DNA from 2 places in the Hafnia alvei genome. Region 1 is predicted to be linked to the other one. Evidence: riboswitches for the same ligand, from Rfam matches in the RefSeq annotation. Region 1 holds a riboswitch; the other holds the start of a gene.
What was found. A riboswitch is a leader RNA that binds a small molecule or an ion and turns the genes downstream of it on or off. The one in region 1 is predicted to bind thiamine pyrophosphate.
Positions count from the first base shown of each region.

Region 2: it holds a riboswitch for thiamine pyrophosphate, as region 1 does, so the genes downstream of both, thiM (hydroxyethylthiazole kinase) here and thiC (phosphomethylpyrimidine synthase ThiC) in region 1, are expected to answer to the same signal.

Region 1 is NZ_OZ061315.1:295,396-305,106, forward strand. It holds gene thiH (2-iminoacetate synthase ThiH) at 1-880, opposite strand, end outside; gene AB3Y96_RS01385 (thiazole synthase) at 884-1,663, opposite strand; gene thiS (sulfur carrier protein ThiS) at 1,665-1,865, opposite strand; gene AB3Y96_RS01395 (ThiF family adenylyltransferase) at 1,862-2,614, opposite strand; gene thiE (thiamine phosphate synthase) at 2,607-3,251, opposite strand; gene thiC (phosphomethylpyrimidine synthase ThiC) at 3,251-5,197, opposite strand; TPP riboswitch at 5,326-5,447, opposite strand; gene AB3Y96_RS01410 (Rsd/AlgQ family anti-sigma factor) at 5,519-6,034, opposite strand; gene nudC (NAD(+) diphosphatase) at 6,113-6,892, shown strand; gene hemE (uroporphyrinogen decarboxylase) at 6,934-7,998, shown strand; gene nfi (deoxyribonuclease V) at 8,009-8,692, shown strand; gene AB3Y96_RS01430 (YjaG family protein) at 8,773-9,363, shown strand; gene hupA (nucleoid-associated protein HU-alpha) at 9,553-9,711, shown strand, end outside.
Region 2 is NZ_OZ061315.1:3,457,520-3,467,230, reverse strand. It holds gene dld (D-lactate dehydrogenase) at 16-1,761, shown strand; TPP riboswitch at 1,818-1,919, shown strand; gene thiM (hydroxyethylthiazole kinase) at 1,953-2,792, shown strand; gene thiD (bifunctional hydroxymethylpyrimidine kinase/phosphomethylpyrimidine kinase) at 2,789-3,589, shown strand; gene AB3Y96_RS16400 (helix-turn-helix domain-containing protein) at 3,748-4,395, shown strand; gene AB3Y96_RS16395 (inverse autotransporter beta domain-containing protein) at 4,772-7,027, shown strand; gene AB3Y96_RS16390 (SinI family autotransporter-associated protein) at 7,083-7,970, shown strand; gene AB3Y96_RS16385 (Ig-like domain-containing protein) at 8,402-9,121, shown strand; gene AB3Y96_RS16380 (hypothetical protein) at 9,165-9,711, opposite strand, start outside.

The DNA of each region.
Region 1 (9,711 bases):
TCTCGGGGGCAAAAATACGAAATGCGCAGATGGTTTGCACCAGCTGAGCTTCATCCATAATTGATGCCGGTTCAATGCCGCCGGTACACGGGCGTAAACGCGGAAACGAAATAGAGTATCGGCTCTGCCAATAGGTTTGTTGGAGCCACGTTAAATGCTCCGCGACCATAAAACAGTCGGTTCGCCAATTATCCGATAGCCCAATGAGTGCACCTATCCCGATTTTGTCGATCCCCGCTTTGCCTAAACGATCGGGAGTTTCAAGTCGCCAAAAGAAATCCTGCTTATTTCCTTTTAAGTGATGTTGAGCGTAGACCGAGGGATGATAGGTTTCTTGATAGACCATCACGCCGTCTAACCCTAGCGTTTTGAGCTCTGCATATTCTTCCTGTGCCAATGGCTGAACTTCCATCATTAGCGAACTGAAATGACGCCGGATTTTAGGTAAATGTTGGCGGAAATAATCCATCCCGACTTTTGCCTGATGCTCGCCGGTGACTAGCAAAAGACTGTCAAATCCCATAGAGCGAATGGCTTCACATTCACGTTCTATCTCAGCTTCATTCAGCGTTTTGCGCTTAAGGCGGTTACTCATGGAGAAGCCGCAATAGGTGCAATCGTTAGCGCACAGATTTGAGAGATAAAGGGGAACATAAAACCCTACCGTGTTGCCGAAGCGTTGGCGTGTAAGCTGCTGTGCTTTGTGCGCCATCGGTTCGAGATAGCGAGCTGCTGCCGGTGATAGCAGAGCTAACATATCTTCACGATCGGGCCGTACGGCCATTAATGCACGTTCAACATCGGTATTCGTTTTGCCGTTGATTCTTAGCCCGATATCATCCCAGTTCAGCTGTTGCCAGCGTTGTGTGAAGGTTTCCACAATCTAAACCTCCAGTTTCGATGAATGCAAAAACCCGGTCAGTGGGCTGGTGGCGTTGGCATGATGGCTTGGAGAACCCAAACCGCTTTGGTAAGCAATCCTGCCAGCCTCAACGGCGAGCCTAAAAGCTTTTGCCATCGCCACGGGATCACGAGCAACAGCGATAGCGGTGTTAACCAAAACGGCGTCTGCGCCCAGTTCCATCGCTGCGCTGGCATGGCTGGGGGCGCCAATCCCAGCATCGACAATCACTGGGATCTTCGTTTGCTCAATGATGATTTGCAGAAATTCTCGGGTAATAATTCCTTGATTAGAACCAATAGGTGCACCAAGTGGCATGACGGCGGCACAGCCGACTTCCTCTAAACGCTTGCACAAAACAGGATCGGCACCGCAATACGGTAGAACGACAAAACCTGCCTTCACTAATATTTCTGCTGCTTTGAGGGTTTCTATTGGGTCTGGTAGCAAATAGCGAACGTCGGGATGAATTTCAAGTTTCACCCAGTGAGTCCCTAGCGCCTCGCGAGCCAGCTTAGCCGCAAATACGGCCTCTTCGGCAGTTTTGGCTCCAGAAGTATTGGGCAGCAGGTTGGCATTAAGTTTGCGAAGCGGAGCAAGAATGGCGTCGTTGCCACTTTTAAGATCAACGCGTTTCATAGCCATCGTAATGAGCTGAGAGCCAGACTCATTCAGCGCTGCGAGCATTTTTTCCGCTGAAGAAAACTTTCCGGTTCCGGTAAAAAGGCGTGAAGAAAACGTTTTATCTGCAATCTGTAACATCTCAACCTCCAGCAATAGCTTGGAACACCACAACGTCATCTCCTTCGGCAAGCTGCTGTGTTGCCCAGTGCTCGCGGGGGAGAATCGTTTGATTAAGCGCCAGCGCGGTACCTTGCTGGTGTCGGCCTAGTTGTATCAGTAAATCCTCGATGCTGGTGGGAGTATCGAGCGCTATTTTTTCATCGTTGACGGTGATCTTCATAGGCTATGTGCTCCGCATACTGGGCAGGCAGGAGCGCGTTTCAGGCCAAACGTACGCCAGCTTTGCTGACGCCCATCGAAAAGCCGCAGTTTTCCCGCTAAAGCAGAAGGCATACCGGCGAGCATCTTGATGGCTTCTAGTGCTTGGAGTGTACCGATCACGCCAACAACTGGGCCAAGTACGCCAGCATTACGGCAATTGCGCTGTGGCTCCACGTCATCTGGCCATAGGCATCGATAACAGCCCTGTGCAAACGGCGGTTCAATGACCATGAGTTGTCCGCCAAATCCCACGGCACTGCCGCTGATCAACGGCTTATTTTGGGACACGCAGGTGGAATTTACCGCCTGACGCGTAGGCATGTTGTCGCTACAGTCGAGGATTAAATCAACTTGTGCCACAGCCTCCCGAAGAACATCACCGGCTAAGCGTTCAGATAGGGTGATGAACTCCACCTGAGGATTCAGATCCTGTAGGCGTTGCTTTGCTGTTTCCGCTTTAGAATGATCTAGATCGCGGGTGGTATATAGGATCTGGCGCTGGAGATTGCTGATATGCAGACGATCGTCGTCAGCGAGAAGGATCTTGCCGACGCCTGCGGCCGCCAAGTACATGGCGGCCGGAGCGCCTAATCCACCCAATCCAACAATTAAGACGCTAGCCTTGCTGAGATTTTCCTGCCCCTGAGAGCCAATTTCTTCGAGCAGCAGCTGGCGGCTATAGCGCATAAAATCGTGATCGCTAAGCATCGTTGGCTCTCCGATTCTCAATAAGCTGTAGCAAAGTATCAGTAGCTGCCAGCCAGTCCGGTGCCTGCGTAATGGCGCTGACTACGGCAACGCTGCCCACGCCACATTCCAGCACTGCCGGAACGCGATTGATGCTGATCCCGCCGATAGCGACGGTGGAATAATCAGGAATACGGGCAACCTGCCGTTTAAGATCGATAAGTCCTTGCGGTTCAGAAGGCATCACTTTGGTTTGGGTGGGAAATATGTGCCCTAATGCGATATAGGAAGGGCGATAAGACAGAGCACGATCCATTTCGGCATCGTCATGTGTGGAGAGTCCTAAACGAAGCTGCGCGTCGCTGATTGCTTGAAGATCGGCGATATCCAGATCTTCTTGGCCTAGGTGGACGCCGTAAGCACGATGTTTAATGGCGAGTTGCCAATAATCATTAATAAATAAACGTGCCTGATAGTGTCGGCCTAAGGCAATGGCGTGAGCGATATCAGATTCTACCGCTTGTTCAGGTTGATCTTTAATTCGTAACTGGATCGTGCGTACGCCAGCTTTGAGCAGGCGCTCAATCCATTCAACGCTATCGACGACGGGATAAAGACCAAGGCGCTGTTCGGTAGTTGGGAAGGATAATTGAGTCATTAGCTTTTCTCCGTTTGTAGATTGCTGGCGGTGTGATAGATCTCGCTACCTTTCGCACGAAAGGCTTCAGACATCTGTGCCATACCCACTTCAACCGGTTGAGCTAATCCCTCCTGTTTTGCAGCATAGTCACGCACTTCCTGAGAGATCTTCATTGAGCAGAATTTTGGCCCACACATTGAGCAGAAATGTGCCACTTTGCCTGATTCTTGCGGCAGCGTTTCGTCGTGATAGGCTCTTGCCGTATGAGGATCTAACGCCAGATTGAACTGGTCTTCCCAGCGGAATTCAAAGCGGGCTTTTGACATGGCATTATCGCGGATCTGAGCGCCCGGATGCCCTTTGGCAAGATCGGCGGCATGCGCTGCGATCTTGTAAGTGATGAGACCTTGTTTGACGTCTTCTTTGTTGGGTAATCCCAAATGCTCTTTCGGGGTGACATAGCAGAGCATGGCACAACCGAACCAGCCAATCATGGCGGCGCCGATCCCAGAGGTGAAATGGTCATAACCCGGAGCAATATCCGTTGTCAGTGGCCCCAGCGTATAAAAAGGGGCTTCGTGGCAGTGCTCTAGCTCTTCGGTCATGTTGCGGCGGATCATCTGCATTGGCACATGCCCTGGACCTTCGATCATGACTTGAACATCATATTCCCACGCAATTTTGGTGAGTTCGCCGAGCGTATGGAGTTCTGCAAATTGAGCTTCGTCGTTAGCATCTTGAATCGAACCCGGACGCAGTCCATCGCCCAATGATAGCGCCACATCATAGGCTGCGCAGATTTGGCAAATTTCACGGAAGCGCTCGAAGAGGAAGTTTTCTTTATGATGCGAAAGGCACCATTTGGCCATGATGGAGCCGCCACGAGAGACGATCCCGGTAAGGCGTTTGGCCGTCATTGGTACGTAGCGTAACAGCACACCGGCGTGAATGGTAAAATAGTCAACGCCTTGTTCTGCCTGTTCTAGCAGCGTATCGCGAAAGATTTCCCAGTTGAGGTTTTCGGCAATTCCGTTCACTTTTTCTAATGCTTGATAGATCGGAACGGTGCCGATTGGCACTGGGCTGTTGCGTAAAATCCATTCGCGAGTCTCATGAATATAGCGGCCAGTGGACAGGTCCATAACGGTATCAGCGCCCCAACGGGTTGACCAAACTAGCTTTTCTACTTCTTCTTCAATCGAAGAGGTCACGGCGGAGTTACCGATATTCGCATTCACCTTCACCAAGAAATTACGGCCAATTATCATGGGTTCTGATTCGGGATGATTGATATTAGAAGGGATAATGGCGCGTCCGGCGGCAACTTCGCTGCGGACAAATTCGGCCGTGATATCTTCTGGCAGCAGCGCGCCAAAATTTTGCCCAGGATGTTGCTGACGCAGCACGTCGCCACGAATACGTTCGCGGCCCATGTTTTCACGGATAGCGATGAATTCCATTTCTGGCGTGACGATCCCCTGACGTGCGTAATGAAGCTGCGTTACACACTTGCCTGTTTTCGCACGACGTGGCTGCGGCAGATTGTCGAAGCGTAAATGATCGAGTCCGTCATCGGCTAAGCGTTGTTGGGTATAGGCGGAGCTCAGCTGATTTAGTAGCTCGGTATCAGCTCGCTCGGCAATCCATTGGTGACGAAGCGGCTTTAGGCCATTGCGCACGTCTAAATCGGCATTGGGATCGCCGTAAGGGCCCGCTGTATCGTAAACCGGAATCGGCTCGTTGGGCTCATACTGTGGGTTATCTTTGCTGCCACCGAGCAGCGTTGGGCTAAGCTGGATCTCGCGCATCGGCACGCGAATATCCTCACGCGAGCCGGTTAGGTAGATGCGTTGGGAGTTAGGATAGGCTTCACCGCGAAGATGATCGATAAAAGCCTGAGCCTGTGCGCGCTGTTCACGGCGAGAAAGCGGGGCTTGGGTGGTTTCTTTTTTATTCATAGACATAGCAAATTCCTACCAGTGTTCTGGTTTAACAATGATTAAAAATCAAGTTGGAGAATTGCTTGTCTGGAGCTCGGAGGGAGTAATAGATAGCAGGCACCCCATCAGCGATAGAAAAATGCTGGTGGGTGCAAAGGATTACTCTTGTTCCCTTCGCGGGTATTAACCCGATCAGGTTCCGCGGATCCCGAATTAACGGTCTCAGCCTGAAGTGGGAAAGGATCCCGCTTACTAGGCACTCCGACAAGAGTGCCCAGTGTAGGAGCGGGAGAGCAAAACTGCAAGCTGTTAACTAAGCTGTAATGTCTATGCTACTTTCAGGCGTTATGCTGGGCGCGCCAATGAATCATCATTATCCGCAGCGGGCGTATTGGCCTGCCAGATGTCATAGGCAATTTGGATCAGGTTGTCTTCTAAGGCAAAACGGGCGGCTAGCGTTTCCCCGATGTGTGAAAGGGCGTCATGGAGAGCTAAACACTCTTCTTCGCTCAGTTCGTCATCGGTAAAGCGATCGTGGAACGCCATAATTAGCTTGGTATTATCGTGTAACGCGGGATAGATTTTTTTTGTTACTGCCATGTGCGGACTGTCATCGCCGCCAACCAGCTCTACGATACGATCGTAAACATGGAAATGGCCGGCTGAGAGATAATCAACCAGATTGTGGCAGAAGTTCTCCAGCGCTTTTTCATTGAGCGGGGTATGCTTTTCTTTATTTGGTTTAATACCAACCAGTGCACAATAGGCCACGAGTAGTTGCTTGCGGGCTTGCAACCATTGGTCGATTAATTCATTACTACCACCTACGCGTTGAGTCAGATGTTCGAGACGGTTGAGCATATATTCAACTCCATGAGGTAAATGTTACAAATTAGCAACAATCGAATGCCAGATTAGCAGAGGTTTAATGTCAAAGATATGGAACAACAGTTAAAAGATGATGACACCGGCTGGTGGGTGATTAGCCATGAAGGCAAGGTCTGGCTACCCCGTGGAGATTTGCCTTTTGGTTCTGCCCTGCAATGGCAATTAAGCACCAAATCGGCGCACCAAATTGGCGAGTGGGAGGGGCATCCCATGTGGTTAATAGAAGATGCTCGTCGGCAAGATATGGTGTCAGTTCGCCAACTGATTGACGTTGATCGTGGCCTTTTCCAGCTTGTTGGCCGTGGTGTCCAACTGGCCGAGTTTTTCCGCTCCCATACGTTTTGCGGCTATTGCGGACATGAGATGTACTCCAGCCGTTCAGAGTGGGCAAGTATGTGTCCTAACTGCCGCCAGCGTTATTATCCGCAAATTGCGCCGTGCATTATCGTGGCTATTCGCCGCGGTAATGAAATCCTTTTGGCACAGCATAAACGTCATCGGAACGGCATACATACCGTATTGGCAGGTTTTGTTGAGGTAGGCGAAACGCTTGAGCAGGCCGCCGCGCGTGAAATTATGGAAGAGAGCCACGTTCAAATTAAAAATCTGCGTTATGTTGCTTCTCAGCCATGGCCGTTCCCGCACTCATTGATGGTGGCTTTCATGGCAGATTACGCAGGCGGAGAACTTAAACACGATCCAAAAGAGTTATTGAATGCGGGCTGGTATCGCTATGACAATCTACCTCAACTGCCGCCTGCAGGTACTGTAGCACGGCGTTTAATCGAAGATACCGTGGCACTTTGTCGAGAAGAGACAGAAGGCGAATAACGCATGCTACAATGCGATGAGATTATTTAGGGAGCCAAAGGATGACTGAACTGAAGAACGACCGCTACCTGCGCGCACTATTGCGCCAGCCTGTAGACATAACACCGGTATGGATGATGCGTCAGGCCGGACGTTATTTGCCAGAATATAAAGCCACCCGTGCTCAGGCCGGTGATTTTATGTCTTTGTGCAAAAATGCTGAGTTAGCCTGTGAAGTCACACTTCAACCGCTGCGCCGTTATGCGCTAGATGCGGCAATTCTATTTTCAGACATCTTGACCATACCTGATGCGATGGGGCTTGGGCTCTATTTTGAAACGGGAGAAGGCCCTCGTTTCTCGTCGCCGATTACCTGTAAAGCTGATGTGGAAAAACTGCCCGTTCCCGACCCTGAAGATGAACTAGGGTATGTGATGAACGCGGTGCGCACCATCCGTAAAAATCTGGATGGACAGGTTCCTCTGATTGGCTTCTCTGGAAGTCCGTGGACGCTCGCGACCTATATGGTGGAAGGCGGCAGTAGCAAAGCTTTCACTAAAATTAAAAAGATGATGTATGCCGAGCCAGCAACGTTGCATCTGCTGCTGGATAAACTGGCCGATAGCGTGATCTTGTACCTTAACGCGCAGATCCGCGCTGGCGCTCAGTCAGTCATGATTTTTGATACTTGGGGTGGTGTGCTGACAGGCCGTGACTATCGCCTGTTCTCACTACACTACATGCATAAAATCGTTGATGGTCTGATCCGTGAAAATGACGGTCGTCGTGTTCCAGTGACGCTATTCACCAAAGGTGGTGGTCAGTGGCTAGAAGCTATGGCTGCAACCGGCTGTGATGCGCTAGGCTTGGATTGGAGCACGGACATCGCCGATGCTCGTCGCCGTGTCGGTGACAAAGTTGCACTGCAAGGCAATATGGATCCTTCCATGCTGTATGCGCCTGCGGCCCGAATTGAGCAGGAAGTCTCGACTATTCTGGAAGGTTTCGGGGAAGGGACTGGCCACGTATTCAATCTTGGCCATGGCATTCATCAAGATGTGCCACCAGAGAATGCAGGAACGTTTGTTGAGGCTGTTCATCGGCTTTCAGCGAAGTATCATCGATAGGACTTAAAGCATGGATATGCAGGCACTGCGCGAAGAGCAGGTGGAAAAGGCGAGTCAGATTGTCCGTAGCGACGATCTAGGATTTGAACAACCGACACTTATCGCCGGTGCTGATGTGGGTTTTGAGCAGGGGGGCGACGTCACGCGAGCGGCTATCGCGGTGTTACGTTATCCCTCTCTTGAGCTGGTGGAATACCAGATCGCACGTATCGAAACCCAAATGCCCTATATCCCCGGTTTTCTTTCGTTTCGTGAATATCCTGCGTTGCTCAAAGCGTGGGGTATGCTGCAACATCGGCCACAGCTGGTGGTGGTCGATGGGCAGGGGATTGCGCATCCGCGTCGCTTAGGTGTTGCTAGCCATTTTGGCTTGCTCGCGGATGTTCCCACTATCGGCGTTGCTAAAAGTCGCTTGTGCGGCCAGTTTGCCCCTTTAGATGATACCGTAGGGGCCTTGCAGCCGCTTAATGACAAACAAGAGCAAATTGGTTGGGTTTGGCGCAGTAAAGCACGCTGTAACCCGCTGTTTATATCACCGGGGCATCGCATCAGTTTGCCTACAGCTTTAGCGTTTATTCAAAGCTGTATGCGTGGTTATCGCTTACCTGAACCCACGCGTTGGGCGGATGCCATCGCCTCTAATCGACCAGCTTTTCAACGCTGGTTACTCCAAGATTCTGATAATCGCGTGTAGATATAGGGATCTCTTGATTTTTCAGTTACACTGCGCCGGAATTATTTTTCAGAGACTTACTTTTCTCTAAGAGACTTAGCATGCTGCGTAACCCGATTCACAAACGGCTAGAAAAGCTGGAAAGCTGGCAACATCTTACGTTCATCGCCAGTTTGTGTGAACGTATGTACCCAAATTATCAGGCATTCTGCCTGCAAACCGGATTTGGCGATCCTATGGTTTACCGCCGAATTTTGGATCTGATTTGGGAAACATTGACGGTAAAAGACGCTAAAGTGAATTTCGACAACCAGTTAGAAAAACTGGAAGAGGCAATTCCGTCAGCTGACGACTATGATATTTACGGTGTTTACCCTGCGATTGACGCTTGTATTGCGTTGGGTGAAGCTGTGCACTCCCGTTTAAGCGGTGAGATGCTAGAACATGCGATTACGGTCAGTGAAACATCACTGCGTACCGTCGGCATGCTGGAAATGACTCAGGCCGGTCGCGAAATGACCGATGAAGAGCTGAAAGAATTACCAGCAATGCAAGATGAGTTAGACATCCAATGGGAGATTTTCCGCCTGCTCGTTGAATGCGAGGAGCGCGATTTAGAGCTCATCAAAGGATTAAGATCTGACCTGCGTGAGGCAGGTGTCAGTAATATCGGTGTAAATTTAGCGCAATAAGACGGCAAAACGTGATTTAACACCTGATTTGTCGTCCCTTAAGGCTTCACATTCGTACCCCGGTTGTTCTACATTTGGGGGGCGTAAAAAAAGTGGCTATCGGTGCGTGTATGCAGGAGAGTGCTGTCAATCGGCATATCCGTCGCACTCGATGCTTTGCAAACGATAAACACACTGTAAGGATAACTTATGAACAAGACTCAACTGATTGATGTAATCGCGGAAAAAGCTGACCTGTCTAAAACTCAGGCTAAGGCAGCTCTGGAATCTACTCTGGCAGCGATTACCGAGTCTCTGAAAGACGGTGATGCAGTACAATTGGTTGGTTTCGGTACTTTTAAAGTGAAT
Region 2 (9,711 bases), 3.2 Mb from region 1:
AAAAGGACTATGGCTATGCAGGAACAACCTCTTGGTGCGAGTCAGGCTTCCGGCTCGCGTGCGTTAATTCAACAACTCACGGATATCGTGGGTAAATCTCATATTCTTACCGACGCGCGTAAAACGGAACGCTATCGCAAAGGCTTTCGTTCAGGACAAGGTGATGCGTTGGCGGTGGTCTTCCCGGGCAGTTTGCTCGAACAGTGGAAGGTATTTAAGGCCAGCGTTGAGGCCGATAAAATTGTGCTAATGCAGGCTGCCAACACCGGACTGACCGAAGGCTCTACGCCGAGCGGTAACGACTACGATCGTGAAATCATTATTATTAGCACTCAGCGCTTGGATAAAATTCAGCTGCTGGACGAAGGCAAGCAGGTCGTGGCTTTGCCGGGCAGCACGTTGTGGCATCTAGAACGGATCCTAAAACCACTAGGGCGTGAGCCGCATTCGGTGATTGGCTCTTCCTGTATTGGCGCATCGGTTGTGGGCGGGGTGTGTAATAACTCTGGTGGATCTCTGGTACATCGCGGCCCTGCGTACACCGAAATGGCGCTGTATGGCCGCGTTAACGAGCTTGGGCAGGTTGAGCTGGTGAACCATTTGGGCATTGCGTTAGGCAATACGCCAGAAGAGATCCTGACGCGTTTAGAAAACCAGAAGTATGGCCCGCAAGACGTTGAGCATAGCGAACGCCAAGCGTCCGATCACGATTATGCCGAGCGAATTCGCGACGTTGAAGCCGATACGCCGTCGCGATTTAACGCCGATGAGCGCCGTTTGTTCGAAGCCTCCGGCTGTGCGGGTAAGCTTGCGGTATTTGCCGTGCGCTTAGATACTTTCCCAGCGCAATCCTCATCGCAGGTCTTCTATATTGGCACCAACCAGCCGCAGGTGTTGACCGAACTGCGTCGGCATATGCTGGCGAATTTCAAAAATCTGCCGGTGGCGGGGGAGTACATGCATCGCGATATTTTCGATATTGCGGAAGTGTATGGCAAAGATACTTTTGTGATGATCGACAAACTTGGCACCGATAAAATGCCGATGTTCTTTACCCTGAAAGGGCGTATGGATGCCATCTTTGGCAAAGTGCCTTTCCTGCCGGGCCATCTGGTCGATCGCACCATGCAAACGCTGAGTCACCTGCTGCCATCGCATTTGCCCAAACGTTTGAAAGAGTATCGCCACCGCTTTGAGCATCATCTGATGCTGAAAATGTCGGGCGAGGGTATTGAGGAAGCGCGTGCGTGGCTGGAATCTTATTTTGCTCAGGCAGAAGGGGAGTTTTTTGTCTGCACGGCAGAAGAAGGCGCCAAAGCATTCTTACACCGATTTGCCGCCGCAGGTGCTGCAATCCGCTATAACGCGGTACATAGCAAAGAGGTTGAAGACATCCTTGCGCTCGATATTGCGCTGCGCCGAAACGATCATGATTGGTTTGAGCGTTTGCCGCCGGAATTTGACGATGCGCTGGTGCACCGCCTCTATTATGGGCATTTCATGTGCTACGTTTTCCACCAAGATTACATTGTTAGAAAAGGCGTCGATGTGCATGCGCTGAAGGAGAAAATGCTGGCGCTGCTGGATACGCGCGGCGCGGAATATCCTGCGGAGCATAACGTTGGCCATCTGTACAAGGCTAAGCCACAGCTGAAAGCCTTCTATCAACAAAATGACCCGACTAACACGCTTAATCCGGGCATCGGTAAAACCTCCAAGTTGAAAAACTGGGGCTGCGACTGCGCAGAACATCAGAAGTAACATGAGCTGGAGCGCCCGTTGACCTTGACGTGGCGCACCGTGTTCACAATAATGAATGCCTTGACTCGGGGTGCCCACATGAAAATGAAAGGGCTGAGAACTTACCCGTATTACCTGATCTGGATTATGCCAGCGTAGGGAAGTCTCGGTGCATGAGCGCATCGTCTTCTTGACCGCCGGTTGGGAGGAATATGTCCATCGCGTCGAATCCACACCTTACCGAATTTCCCCACATTGAATTACCCGGTGAAAGCGCCGCCGCTGCTTTTGCGCAGTTTCGCCATCACGCTCCACTTGTCCATTGTCTCACCAACGAAGTGGTACAAACGTTTACCGCGAACGTGCTGTTGGCGCTGGGGGCATCGCCTGCCATGGTGGTTGAGCCGCAAGAGGCTGCGCAATTCTCTTCATTGGCTGACGCGCTGTTAATCAACATTGGTACCCTGCATGCGCAAAGAGCGCAGTCGATGCTAGCCGCCATTGAGTCTGCCAATCATCATCAAAAACCGTGGGTGCTTGATCCGGTTGCCGTTGGTGGATTGGCTTATCGCACCGAATTTGCACGTCAGCTTTTAGCGCTGAAACCCAGCGTTATCCGTGGCAATGCCTCAGAGATATTGATATTGGGCGGGATGGAAGCGGGCGGTCGCGGCGTTGATAGCACCGATGACTCTGCGGTGGCATTGCCGGCCGCTCAGGCTCTGGCGTTGCAAACCGGAGCCGTGGTTGCCGTAACAGGTGCAACGGACTATGTCACCGACGGTAGGCGTGTGTACGGCGTCACCGGCGGTGATGCGCTGATGACCCGCGTGGTAGGAACCGGCTGTGCATTGTCCGCCGTGGTGGCGGCGTTTAGCGTTCGGCAGACCGATCTTTTGCTGGCTGTGGCCACCGCCTGTCAAACGATGTCGCTGGCCGGTGAACGCGCGGTCGCCGTATCTCATGGCCCCGGTAGTTTTGTTCCCGCTTTTATCGACGCGTTATATCACTTAACCCCGCAGGATTTTATTCGCTCTGGAGATCGCTCATGAAACGTATTAATGCATTAACGATTGCAGGAACCGATCCGAGCGGTGGCGCAGGCATTCAGGCCGATCTCAAAACCTTCTCAGCTTTGAGCGCCTACGGCACCAGCGTGATTACGGCGCTGGTGGCGCAGAACACGTGCGGTGTGCAGTCTGTGTATGAGATTGAACCGAAGTTTGTGGGGGCGCAGTTGGCGTCGGTACTCACCGATGTACGCATCGACAGTGCGAAAATTGGCATGCTGGCCAATGCCGATATCGTTGCTCAGGTCGCGCAGGCGTTAGACCTGTATCCTATCCCCTTTGTGGTGTTGGATACGGTGATGGTGGCGAAAAGCGGTGATCCGCTGTTAGCCCCTGAAGCGGTGCAGGCCGTGCGCGATTTATTACTCCCCAAAGTCGCGCTGATTACCCCAAACTTGCCCGAAGCAGCAGCGCTTTTAGCCTGCCCAATGGCGACCAATGAAGATGAGATGCGTCGCCAAGGCTATGCCCTGTTAGACATGGGCTGCCAAGCGGTATTGATGAAAGGCGGGCATCTGAGCGATAGCGAAAGCCCGGACTGGCTATTTAGTCGCCAAGGCGAACAGCGATTTACCGCTCCACGGGTGAATACCCGCCATACCCACGGCACGGGCTGCACGCTATCCGCGGCGCTTGCAGCGTTGCGTCCGCGATATCAGAGCTGGAGTGAAACGGTGTTTGCCGCGAAAAATTATCTGCAAAAAGCCTTAGAGGCCGCTGATTCCTTAGAAGTTGGCCACGGCATTGGGCCGGTACACCATTTCCATCAGTGGTGGTAGGTAAACGTGGGATTGCCATCGTCGAAAGAAAAGGTGGCATGTTATGCGTAAGGAAGAAAAGCCAATTATTGTCAATAGGGGGCGCCAATAGGGGACTTTTCTGCGCCCTGAATGATTTAGGATATACTGACTAAACTAACAATAAACTTGGCATTTTTATGGGTCATCTCAATAATCGTAGCGTCATAGAAAAGCCTCTGGAAAGCATTCATCGTTTGATGACTGCTTTTATCAGTATCTCCAAACCTTATCTACGCGATGGCAAGAACATCGAGGCTCGTTTAAAAGATAAACACGCGGAGTATGAGGTTTATCTGGTGACAAAAGGGCGGGTCGATATATGGCGTGAGTCAGATAATCGCCTTGTGGAAACGGCTTTTGCGCCATCAATTCTTGGGCTGCAAGGCTCTGCTTATCGATCTCAATATTATCACTTAAAGTTTCCGGCAGACGTTGAAGTCAGTACGTTGCCGTTGCAAGCCGCCATGACGATCATTGAGCAGCAGTCGCTGTGGCGCGATGTTTTTTACTATCAGGGCTACCTCAACGATCGTCAGTTACACCATGAATCTATGCTGATAAACAGCTCTACCTATGAAACTGTTTGTCTCTTTCTCCAAGACTTATCGCATTATTCAGATAGCGAGCGCGCGAAGTTAAGCGTTGCGGATTATATTTTACAGCGTTCAAATCTCGCACGTAGTGGTGTAATGAAAGTGCTGGCGGACCTGCGCTTCGGTGGTTATATCGATATTCAGCATGGCAAGCTGATCAAAATCCTTAATAGCTTCCCTCGTAACTACTAAGCGGTTCCTGCTTGATAAAATGCTATTTTTTATTATTAAGCCCTACTGTTATAATTAAATTTATTTCTTATATATAGAATAAGAACAGGTCCATATTCAATTCGTGGAGGTGTTATTATATAGATATTCATAATTAAGTCATACTACATATAAAAAATTAATATTATTTATCCTTTTGAATTATCTTGTTTTTATCGTTTTTAATGGCGTTTTACAGGGTTGGTTTTCTTGGTCAAGTTAATATTTTATCCATTTTTGGACGTTTTAATGTTTAGACGACTCGCTCATAATTTGGGTCATTCGCGGTTCGGTAAGGGATTTTTAAATTTCTCATTATATAAAAACAACTCCCTGTTAATAATAGCTCTCGGTGCATATGAAAAAGATAATTTTATATTTATTGATAGCGCCATCGCTAAGCATTCTATTTGCAGGTGTTAGTTATTCATCTAATAATAATACGCTACCCGATCTAGGCATTAGTAGCGATACAGTATCGAACCAAAATAATGCTTCTTCAACGAAAGTTTCAAATGAAAAAGATAGCCCTCTTGAGAGGAAAACTTCTGAAGTTTTAGTCAATGAAGCTCAGAGTCATTTTCAGAATCTAACACCGGAAGGTATGAAGTCAGAAGCATTACAGTATGGAAAAAATCTAGCTACGGCGACAGCGCAGTCAAAAATTGAGTCGCTGCTTTCACCCTATGGTCATGTTGCAACAAATTTAAGTATTAACGATCGGGGAAGCCTTGAGGGTTCTTCGCTTGATTATTTAATTCCATGGTATGAAGGGGAAAGCGATCTCTGGTTTAGTCAATTTTCAGTCCATAACAAAGATGGACGTACTGTTGCAAATATGGGGACAGGCATTCGCCATAATTTAAATGAAGACTGGATGCTAGGTTCTAATCTTTTTTATGACCGCGATATAACCCGTGGTCATCATCGAGCAGGATTAGGCGGAGAAGCCTGGACTAATTTTTTAAAACTGAGCAGCAATTATTATATGCCGCTCTCCTCATGGAAAGATTCCCCTGATTTTGATGATTATCAGGAACGACCTGCACGCGGCTGGGATATTCGATTACAGGCCTATCTCCCCGCTTATCCACAGTTGGGTTCGTCCGTGGTATACGAGCAATACTATGGCGATCAGGTGGCATTATTCGGCAAGGATAGCTTGCAGGAAGACCCCTCGGCCGTAACGGTCGGTATCGACTATACGCCGGTTCCGCTGATTACCGTGCAGGCAGGATACAAAAAAGGGGATTCGGCTCAAAGAGAAGTGACGGCGAATATAAATCTGGATTACCGCATTGGCGTCCCGTTATCAAAACAGCTTGATGGCGATGAAGTGGCGAAGATGCGCAGTCTTGCAGGTAGCCGCATGGATTTTGTCGATCGTAACAATGACATCGTGCTGGAGTACCGTGAGAAAAACGATCTGGACGTGGGGCTTTATCTCAAACCAACGGGCACTGCGGCGGCCTGTATTCTTTCAGACGATCCCGACAGCGCCGAGGCTTATGAAGGCTGCCATTGGACAGCGAATGCCACAGTCACTTCGCACCTGAAAATTAAAAGTGCTAAATGGGTGCCAATGAGCAATTTCAACCCAGAAAGTACGCTCGGGTTGCCGGCGCTAACGGCTGAAAGCATCAGCAACGGGCAAAATAACCACTGGACGCTGACCTTTCCTGCATGGGTAGATTCAACCGATCCTAGCGCGAATAAATACCGCCTTGCCGTTACTTTAGTCGATGATAAAGGACATACAAAACAGTCGAACACCGTCAATATCATCGTGGCGGAAGCCCCGATTGATTACCAATTAGTTATTGATGACAGCGGCGAGCAGAAAAAAGCGATTAAGCTTTTAGCGAATGGCAATAATTTCGCAAACTTGCACGCCAGTGGTGCAAAAGTGACTGGGCTAGCCGGTGAAACAACGCCGTTGGATGCCAAGAATCTGAACCTGACCTTCCATGCCTATAAAATGGAAGATAAGTCTCACTCTCAAGAAATTGCTATTCACGCCTCGAAAAGTGACTGCAAATCAGGGGGGGAATATCTGTTCTTTAAAGAGCCGCCATCGGGTTCTCAAGCGATATTAGGCAGTACGATGAATGGGGTGTTTTCCGTTATTGCATCCAAACATGATGACGGCACCCAGAAAACAAATGCCGTGCTGGTCGATTTTAGCTCCGCAAGCACAATGATTTATAGCGCCATTGTTGATAGTGAAAATCCAACCGTTAATTTAACGGCGACAAAGCGAAACCTGCTTCAATTAGGTCATAAATATCAATTTAAAATTGCCTATGACAGCAATAATAACGGGCAATGGGATGCAACAGATCGGGAAACTGTTTCCGATAGCGATCCGACTCCCCTAATTTCACTGGTTGATTATAAATGGATGTTTGATGGTATTTCCCCAAATGGAACGAAAGGCGGTTATGCGGTAAGCGCGACTGAGAATAATACTATTTTAATTCCAAAAACGAATGCAGAGGCGAGTCAAGTATTAGCCAATGCGGGTGCGGATGGTGTGCAGGGATATGAATTGAAAGTTGACTATCAACTCACGCCATCGGGACAACAAATCATGAATAAGCTGCGTGCGAAATAATAAGCTCAGACTATTCAGATAATAATTAATATTAACTTAATGAGTCATTCTTGATATGAAAAAACTTAATAAAACACTGCTTGCAACCTTTGTTTTCGCCAGCTGTAGCCCGTTTGCGATGGCCGTTATGACGGACTCTGCGGGCACGCTGAACGGTACTGTTCCCGTGCTGAAAGCGAGCGCTGCAGGTGCTAATCACAGCGTTGCTTTTGGTAACGATCACCACAGCGGTTCCGTTGATGCCATGTCACCAGGCGATAAAATCACGCTGAGCTATGTGCTAGAAGACGCTGAAGGGGATACCGACAGCAGTACGGCCTCTATTAAATGGTTCACCACGACCGATGGCGTTGGGGCTAACAAAGTGATGCTGAGCGGTAACGATGGCAAAGCTGATTACACCATCCAGAACGCAGACGCCGGGCTTTATCTGGGGGCAGAAATCGTTGAGCAAACGTCAACGGGGGTGCCAACCACCGGTCAAACGATTGTTATCAACGATATCAGTAAATACGATAACAGCGACAATATCCCTGATGGCCCAATCGTGGGCGGCACAATCGGTACCGCGATTGTTGATAGCGCAGAACCAACGGTTAACCTGATCGGCAAAGCAGATAGCAAACTGTTGGTCGGCCATACTTATCAGTTCAAAGTTTGGTATGACGTCAACAACAACGGTAAGCAAGACGCTGGCGAACTCGACGCATCGGCTAACTATAGCTACAAATGGTTCTTCGATGGCACCAGTGCAACCACCGGTACCGCAGGCGGTTATGCTGTAAACGGCACGGATAACAAAGATCTGGTCATCCCAGCCACGAATGCTGAAGCGAAAAATGTGTTCGCAACGGCAGGCGCTGATGGTGTTCAGGGCTACAGCCTGAAAGTCGATTACACCGCGAAAGTTAAATCTGTGCTGAAATCGAGCAAGCGTAAGTAATCTGCATAAATAATAAGAGTTGGGTGCTTCGGCACCCAATTCTCATTGCAGGATGAAGTCATGAAGAAAATGTGTCTCAACAATCGTGTAGTGGCATTTATTTTATTGACCTCTTTGGGGTCGTTAGGGATAGCTTATGCTACTGACCTAACGGGGGGTACTGGGGTTATTAATGGTACGGCGCCAGTTATTTATAATGGTAAGAACGAGCCAGACAGAGTGGATTTTAGCCGTGAATATAACAATGTGGATGAGGGCGAAGAGTTAGATATTGCTGATAAAATAGAGTTAACGTGGAAAGTGACTGACGCTGAGGGCGATCAGGAAATTACACTCCCCACCGTTGAGTGGATTTGTACTGATGCGAGTAGCAATAAACATGTGTTGGCAACCGCTATAAATGAATATGTTATTCATCCTGCAGATAAGGGTTGCACTATCGCGTTAATATTACCCCGACCACTCTCACCGGTGTTCCACGGGAAAACGCTAAGGTCTCCATTGCCGATATTAGTTCTTATGACGACAACGACAATATTCCTACTGGTCCTGTTAACCCGCATATACTCAATATCATTAATTATATTGTTGCGCCGAATAATCAAACGGCAAAATATACTGTTCCCGCCGATGCTAAACTTCAGACTGCATATGCAGGGGCGCAAATACAAATTGTCACTGATAACGTGGCCGACCAAATTGATGAATGGACGACCAGTAATCCAGCTATTGCGACCGTGAGTGATACAGGGCTGGTTACTATCAAGGCGAAAGGGGGATTCAGGATAACGGCGCGACACAATGAGGTTAAAGCATCAATAATCTTTAATCCGCAGCTATTCTTTATCTTTAATACTGAAAAACCACTGAACTGGTATGACGCAAAAGCCTGGTGTGAGAATCAAGGCTACCGATTGCCGACAGACGATGAGTTGTCTACAAAAGAGGGGGCGCGTGGAATTCCGAGTGGATCGCTGTGGCAGGAGTGGGGAAGCAGCATGAGTGATGCTCCACACAAGGGAGTCGTATTATGGTCGTCTTCTCTGGGGATCGCGGCTGAAGATGCTTATTTTTATATGTATATATCGTCAGGACATATGGTCTCTAACCATGCCAATGTCAGTGAAGGTGTAACGTGTATCGTGCCGTAAGTGGCCAATAAAAAACGGGGGCAGTTAATTGCCCCCGTTTTTATTATTCAGATGTCACCAATTTAAACAATGCGGCTGCGCGTTGGACGTGCTCGGCATCGAAGCGGTTGAGCGTGAAAAACTGCTCATTTTTTCCAGGGCGGATAGCTAATGCGAGCTGCTTTTCACCTTGTTCGTTATTCAACCAGCCATAAAGATAGCTGCCAATATCAGCGCCGTCTTGCCAGCTTATAATGACCGATGTGGCTGGTGACGTTTCACCCGCAGGGCGGGTGGCAATAAAGAGCTCGCCTTGCCATAGTCCGCTAAACTCATCATCTTTTTGCAGCTTTTTACCATTAGAGGCCAATGTGGCCGCCAAGCTGTTAGCTTTCTCTTCCGTTACCGTTTTCTCAAGTATTTGCCACAGCGGATAGTCGTTTTCAACCTGATAGCAGGCGGCTCCGAGGTAATCATTAATATCTCGCCATTGCTGATTGACCGTCTCTTTCATTTCACTATCAAGAATATTGCGGTATTGCATCAGGCCACCGCCGTTTTCACCTAATTGCTGGTAGGCAATCAGTGACATTGTTCGCGGTTTGCGGCGA